3 regions of the Desulfofundulus salinus genome follow, and region 1 is predicted to be linked to each of the others. Evidence: riboswitches for the same ligand, from Rfam matches in the RefSeq annotation. Region 1 holds a riboswitch; each other region holds the start of a gene.
The links. A riboswitch is a leader RNA that binds a small molecule or an ion and turns the genes downstream of it on or off. The one in region 1 is predicted to bind cobalamin.
Positions count from the first base shown of each region.

Region 2: linked by a shared signal. The riboswitch ahead of cobT (nicotinate-nucleotide--dimethylbenzimidazole phosphoribosyltransferase) and the one ahead of thiC (phosphomethylpyrimidine synthase ThiC) in region 1 are both predicted to bind cobalamin.
Region 3: linked by a shared signal. The riboswitch ahead of D7024_RS03255 (energy-coupling factor ABC transporter permease) and the one ahead of thiC (phosphomethylpyrimidine synthase ThiC) in region 1 are both predicted to bind cobalamin.

Region 1 is NZ_RBWE01000001.1:2,563,521-2,565,720, forward strand. Features, by position in the region: gene thiC (phosphomethylpyrimidine synthase ThiC) at 1-916, opposite strand, end outside; cobalamin riboswitch at 1,025-1,219, opposite strand; gene D7024_RS12980 (fumarylacetoacetate hydrolase family protein) at 1,283-2,041, opposite strand; gene D7024_RS15450 (class I SAM-dependent methyltransferase) at 2,102-2,200, opposite strand, start outside.
Region 2 is NZ_RBWE01000001.1:2,232,841-2,235,040, forward strand. Features, by position in the region: gene cobT (nicotinate-nucleotide--dimethylbenzimidazole phosphoribosyltransferase) at 1-945, opposite strand, end outside; cobalamin riboswitch at 1,305-1,457, opposite strand; gene D7024_RS11455 (ferredoxin domain-containing protein) at 1,534-2,064, opposite strand; gene D7024_RS11460 (flagellar assembly protein A) at 2,082-2,200, opposite strand, start outside.
Region 3 is NZ_RBWE01000001.1:628,339-630,538, forward strand. Features, by position in the region: gene D7024_RS03245 ((Fe-S)-binding protein) at 1-44, shown strand, start outside; gene D7024_RS03250 (DsrE/DsrF/DrsH-like family protein) at 144-611, shown strand; cobalamin riboswitch at 779-1,058, shown strand; gene D7024_RS03255 (energy-coupling factor ABC transporter permease) at 1,460-2,200, shown strand, end outside.

The DNA.
Region 1 (2,200 bases):
ATCCCGGAGCGATATCCGTAACCACCGGGCCGAAGACAAAATAGGGCGCGCCGTGGCAGAGCTGCTTTTCCAGCTGCACGGTGGCCTTCAGGTGCCCCAGGGGGACGTGCCCCGGCCCTTTGACCATCACCTGCACCTGCTGCTTCCGGGCCCGGGCCACCAGTTCCCCCAGCACCACCAGCTCCTGCACCTGGGCCGCGTCCAGGGAGTCGGCCAGGCAGCCTGGACGCCACCCATCGGCCAGGCTCAAGGTAACATCGTAGCGGCGGCAGATCTCCAGCAGCCGGTCGAAATGCTCGTAAAGGGGATTCTCCTGCTGGTTGTAAATCATCCAGCCCATTAAGTGGCTGCCCCCATGACTGACCAGGTAATCGACGCGGCGGTGCTTTCTGGCCGCCCGCAGGGTCTGCCAGGTGGTGGCGCAGTGCAGGGCCAGAAAATCCACCCCGTCGGCGGCCTGCCGCTCGATAACTTCGAACATTTCGTCCACCTTCATTTTTACCGCCGCCCCGTACTTCTCCCGGGCCTCGGCAAGGGCCTGGTACACGGGCAGGGTACCCACGGGCGTGGTCGTTGCCGCCAGCACGGCCCGCCGGGCACCGTCAATATCCCCGCACACACTCAAATCCATAATGGCATCAGTGCCGGCTTCCACGGCCGCCCGTACTTTAGCGACCTCGCCCTCGATGGTGTCCCCTTCCGCCGCCAGGCCCACACTGGCGCTTACCTTCACGGCAAAGCCCGTTCCGATGCCCACGGGATCGATGTTCTTTCTCGCGCGGTTGCGGGGTATGACGATGGTGCCTTGAGCCACTCCCCGGCGAACGAACTCCGGATCCACCCCCTCCCGCCCGGCCACCCTTTTCATTTCCGGGGTAATCTCACCGGCCAGGGCCCTGGCCATTTGCGTTGGCATTTCGCGACACCTCCGTTTGGTTAAAATAAAAAGTCCCCAGCCAAAACTTTACCTGGCTGAGGACTTTACCATCATCCTCCGCGCACGGCCGCCCTTTCGCGCGAGAGCAGCCATTCTCTCAAACAGGCAGGTCTCCTGGCTAACGGATCATCGCTTTTTATCCCGGCCTTCCCGGCCAAACCCCAGTGACCGGGATAAGCTCCCCGACTACAGTGGCGGGACCGCGCCGTTTCCGGGTGGTATGCCACCCGTCCGGACTTCCCTATTCTCCCCCTGCGGGGCACCTGTTTGACTATTCAGTTATTGTTTATATGGGATTCTACCACACCGGCCCGGCAACGTCAAGCAAAATTTGGAACGGTTATTTTATTTTTTGACTACCGGGTTGGCCAGCCGGCCGATGCCGGATATAACCACCTCTACCGTGTCCCCCGGCTGCACCGGCCCCACCCCTGCAGGCGTACCGGTAAGGATGATATCCCCGGGCAAAAGGGTCATGATGCGGGAGATAAAACTGACCAGCCGGTATACCGGAAAGATCAACTGGGACGTGGAGGAATGCTGTTTTCGCTCCCCGTTGAGGTAGAGCGAAACTTCCCTGTCTCCCGGGTCGACGCCGGTGACGATGTAGGGACCCAGGGGCAGGAAGGTGTCAAACGACTTGGCCCGGGTCCACTGCCCGTCCTTTTTCTGGAGGTCCCGGGCGGTAACGTCGTTGGCACAGGTATAGCCCAGTATGTACCCGGCCGCTTCTTCCTCCCGCACCTGCCGCGCCTTTTTCCCGATCACCACCGCCAGTTCGGCCTCGTAGTCCACCTGATGGCTCATGGCCGGGTAAACAATGGGTTCCCCGGGGCCGATCACGGCGGTGGACGGCTTCAGGAACAGGACCGGCTCATCCGGCAGGGCCATACCCAGCTCCAGGGCGTGGTCCCGGTAATTGAGCCCCACACACACCGCCTTGGTGGGCAGGCAGGGAGCCAGCAGGTCCAGCTCCGGCAGGGCGAACTGCCGCCCGGATACCGGTTCCAAAGATTGAAAGGGATCGGCCACCGGTAAAACCGTGTCACCTTCAACTATGCCGTAGAAAATTTCTCCCCTGTGATGAAAACGACCAATACGCATAAAAAAACACCCCTGCTACAGTTGATGAGATTTTGATGCTTTATTATTTTACCATACTTTTTACACATTTGGGGGTGAATACAGGGGCTTTTGCGCCCGGATGAAGGCGCTGACCAGGGCACCTTCATAGAGGGCCAGCTGCTGTTTCATTTCCTCCGG
Region 2 (2,200 bases), 330 kb from region 1:
ACCCAGGCGCATGTTCAGGTAAAGCATGGGTACCAGTCCTAAATACTCCAGCATCAAACGATGGCCCTGTTCGCCGGAAAGATGAGAAGCAATCATAAATTCCTTCACCCGGGGCTGCAGGGCAACCGCCACCATGGCCGCCGCAGTGGTAATAAAGCCGTCGATGACCACGGGCACCCGCCGGGCGGCTGCCCCCAGAATAACCCCGGCCAGGCCGCCAATCTCCAGCCCACCCACTTTGGCCAGCACGTCCAGAGCGTCTGCTGGATCGGGCCGGTTCACTTCCAGCGCCATGGCTACCACTTTTATCTTCTGGCGCAGAACCTGGTCGTTGACCAGGGTGCCCCTGCCGGTAACCTCCTCGGGGGTATAACCACCCAGCACCGCGGCAATGGCGCTGCTGGGAGTGGTGTTTCCGATGCCCATATCGCCAAGGCCAATCAAAGTGGCTCCCCGGTCGATCTCCCCCTGGACAACCTCAATACCCACTTCCACCGACCGTACCGCTTCCTCCCGGGTCATGGCCGGGCCGCGGGCAATGTTCCCCGTCCCGGGACGCACTTTCCGGTTAAGCACACCGGGGTAATCTACCGGCACCGCTACTCCCACGTCCACCACTACCAGGCGGGCGCCGGCCAGCCGCCCCAGCACGCCGATACCGGCCACCCCCGAAAGGAAAGCCGGAATCTGCTGGTGGGTGATCTCCTGGGGCGCCACACTCACTCCCTCGGCCACCACACCGTGATCCCCGGCCATAATGATAATCACCCGGTCGCCAACCACGGGGCGGGGGTTGCCGGTAATACCGGCCAGTTGGACGGCCAGCTCCTCCAGCCGGCCCAGGCTGCCAGGTGGCTTGATCAGACTGTCCAGCCGTTTTTTGGCTTCAGCCATGGGCTCCAGGTATAGCGTTCCCACTTCGGCAATGGTCTTTTCCAGCAGCAAAACGATCAACCTCCCACGTGTTAAAGTTCAGATTAAATTAAAAAGTCCACAGCCCGAACAAGGCCGTGGACTTTACCATCATCCAGCGGTGAAAGAATCAGCAGGCAGGTCTCCTGGCTCCGGTTCCTCACAACCAACCGCCTTCCCAGCCAGCACTCACCAGTGATATGATTAAACCATGCTGTTACATTTCCATTGCTGAAACAAGTGCCATCGCATGTATCAGCTCATCAGTGAGTTATCCCCACTTTCCAACCTAGCCGGTTTTGGCCCTCGTTCGCTCCGGTGAGCCTCGCGGGCCAAACTAATACTCGGCTCAAGTCGCTCGCTACCCAGCCAACCGGCTGAATAACTGGGGATACTTCAGCAGCTCATCAGTGAGTGCCTTGCCAGTGGCTTATACCGTTGGAGGTTGCTCCCCGATCACAGTGGCGGGACCGCTCAGGATTTTCACCTGATTCCCTATTCTCCCCCGGTTAAAAACGGGGGCACCTGCTGATGTTTAATATTTGCCTGTTGATGTAGTTGTTAGTTCTACGTGCCCGGATATTTTTCCTGCCATGAATCTGAAATTAAAATTTACCGGTATCACTTTACCGGGCGATCAAAATAAATGTTCTTGCCTGTAGCAGAAATGGGAATACCCACCACAATGGGACCCTGGAGTAAACCCATCTGGCGGGCCACCGTACCCACCCGGTACATGATCCGGTTGTCGGCGTTAAAGAGGCTGGCCGTTTTGACCGCCGATCCCAGGGCAATACCCACATCTAAAAGACGCCAGGCGCACAGAGGTCCAGGAAACTCCGGTCCTTCGTGGCTTTGTAAATCCTCACACCGGCTGTAACCGCAGGCTCCGCAATTTAAACCTAAAGGCTTGTTTTCCGTCAGGGAAATGAGCAATACTGCATCGGAGCGGCGTACATTATCGGCATCACGGTCGAAATTAACCTTGCCCCGCTCCCTTCCAAAGCGTTCCATTTCATCAGCCAGCCGGGAGAGCTCTTCTCCCGACAGCACCCGGGTACCCACATAATCCTGGCCGAGCCCCTTGGGAGCGGTCCGGGCCGACAGGGCCATCAATTGAGCGACCATTAAAATAGCCTCGCGCAAACCCATCACCTTCCCTGATTGCATTAATTTCCGGGGACAATATCCAGTTCTCCCTCTTTATTGAGACGGGCTTTAAAGGAGCCCATTTCCTGCGTAAGAACCAGGCGGCGCTGCCCCACCTGCACCACGGACCCTGGGAAGG
Region 3 (2,200 bases), 1.9 Mb from region 1:
AGGACATATCCAGCTACCTGGTACAGGCCTACTGCGGAGGATAGTATGAAGGCCCTCTTTATGCTGGAAGAAAAGCACCGGTCCCACATCTTTGTCCTCAACTTGCCGGTTAACTAAAATAACTTGTACGGGGGTGCAGGCACATGAAAAAAACCATCATCGTCTTCAGCGGTGATCTTGACCGGGTTATGGCCGCCTTTATCATAGCCAATGGCGCTGCCGCCATGGGTGACGAGGTTACCATGTTTTTCACCTTCTGGGGATTGAACACCCTGAGAAGGCCGGAGAAGGTTAAGGTAAAGAAGAGCTTTTTGCAGGCGCTGTTCGGCTGGATGATGCCCAGGGGTGCCAACAAGCTGGGGATATCGAAGATGAATTTCGGCGGCCTGGGTGCAAAAATGATGAAGATCGTAATGAGGCAGCAAAATGTTACCCCCCTTCCGAAACTTATCGAATCTGCCAGGGAGCAGGGTATAAGGATGATTGCCTGTACCATGTCCATGGACGTAATGGGCATAAGAAAAGAAGAACTCATCGACGGTCTGGAGTTTGCCGGGGTGGCCACTTACCTGGCCGAAGCCGACGAGGCCAATGTAAACCTTTTCATTTAGCCTTTTAAAGAGCTGCGCTAAAGGGACAGGTCTTTAAAATTTTTTGGCGTGGAGGCAATGCCGTTTTTACCAGCAATTTTACGACGGGGTTCTGGGACTAAGGTTTGGGAAGTTTGTGAGCGGGAAAATTTCTGGACAGGGTATACCTGTTGTGCTATAATTTAGGCAATTGAATAAAGTGGACGGGTGCTCCCTGCCGGTAAAGACAGGGATAGAGGGAAGTCAGTGAAAATCTGACGCGGTGCCGCCACTGTGAATGGGGAGTCCGCCACACAAAGCCACTGGCCCAGCACTCAGTTAATTTGATTCTGCTGTGACAGAGATTAGCTGATGATAAAGATTAAAGTAGCAATGAACGGAAATAAGCATGGCTGAGTGCTGGGCTGGGAAGGCGTGGTGGGGCAGTGATCCATGAGCCAGGAAACCTGCCCGTTCCTTTTCACCGTTTGTACCTACGGTCCATGGGGAGGTGAAAGAGGTTAGAGTATGGATGCTTTTACCCCTGCACCCGGACACGCAGGGGTTGTTAGTTTTTTAAAAATGTCAGATTGCAGGAATAGGTGCTTTATCCCGAGGGATAAGGCTTAAAGGGTGATGTGGTCCACTGTCCGGGGAGCCCCTTCAACTTTTTTAAGGAAACTTTGGGTGACTTGAGGGGGCCATGACCTGAGGGCAGCAGAGGACATGCCTATTCCACTCCTCAGTATCTGTACCGGGGGAGCGGTGGAGCATGTCCTTTTTGTGTTCACACGGTTACATTACCCCCCGGCACCAGGTCGGGGGGTTTTCTTTGTGATGGTTGGGCGGGCCGCTTGCCGGGTGACCTTATTTATAAGGGAGGTCTTTTTATGAGGAAGAATACGGGGATCCTTTTATCCATTCTCTTTCTTCTTTTCCTGTTCTTTCCCCAGCAAAATGCCTGGGCCATGCACATAATGGAGGGGTTTCTTCCCTTAAAGTGGTGTCTTTTCTGGTATGCTCTGACCTTACCGTTTCTCGTTGCAGGTATCCTGTCCATTCAAAAGGCCGTAAAGGTTGACCCGGGTGTGAAAATGCTCCTGGGGCTGGCTGGTGCCTTTGCCTTTGTCCTTTCGGCTTTGAAACTTCCTTCCGTTACCGGCAGCTGTTCTCATCCCACCGGCGTCGGGCTGGGGGCCATACTTTTCGGGCCGTGGGCCATGAGCGTATTGGGCTGCATCGTGCTGCTCTTTCAGGCGGTTCTGCTGGCTCACGGCGGCTTAACCACGCTGGGGGCCAACACCTTTTCCATGGCGGTGGTGGGCCCCCTGGTGGCCTACGTTATTTACCGGTTGGGTGAAAGGTTGGCCCTGCCCCGGTGGCTTTCGGTATTTTTGGCTGCCTTTTTAGGTGACCTGTTGACCTATGTTACCACGTCCATACAATTGGCGCTGGCCTTTCCCGCTTCCCATGGCGGGGTGGTAGCGGCCATGATCAAGTTCATGGGTATCTTTGCGGTAACCCAGGTGCCGCTGGCCATCAGCGAGGGTATTCTGACCATTATTGTTTTTAACTTCCTGGTTGCTCACAACCGCCATGAACTGGAACAACTGCGAGTCTTATCCCGGGGG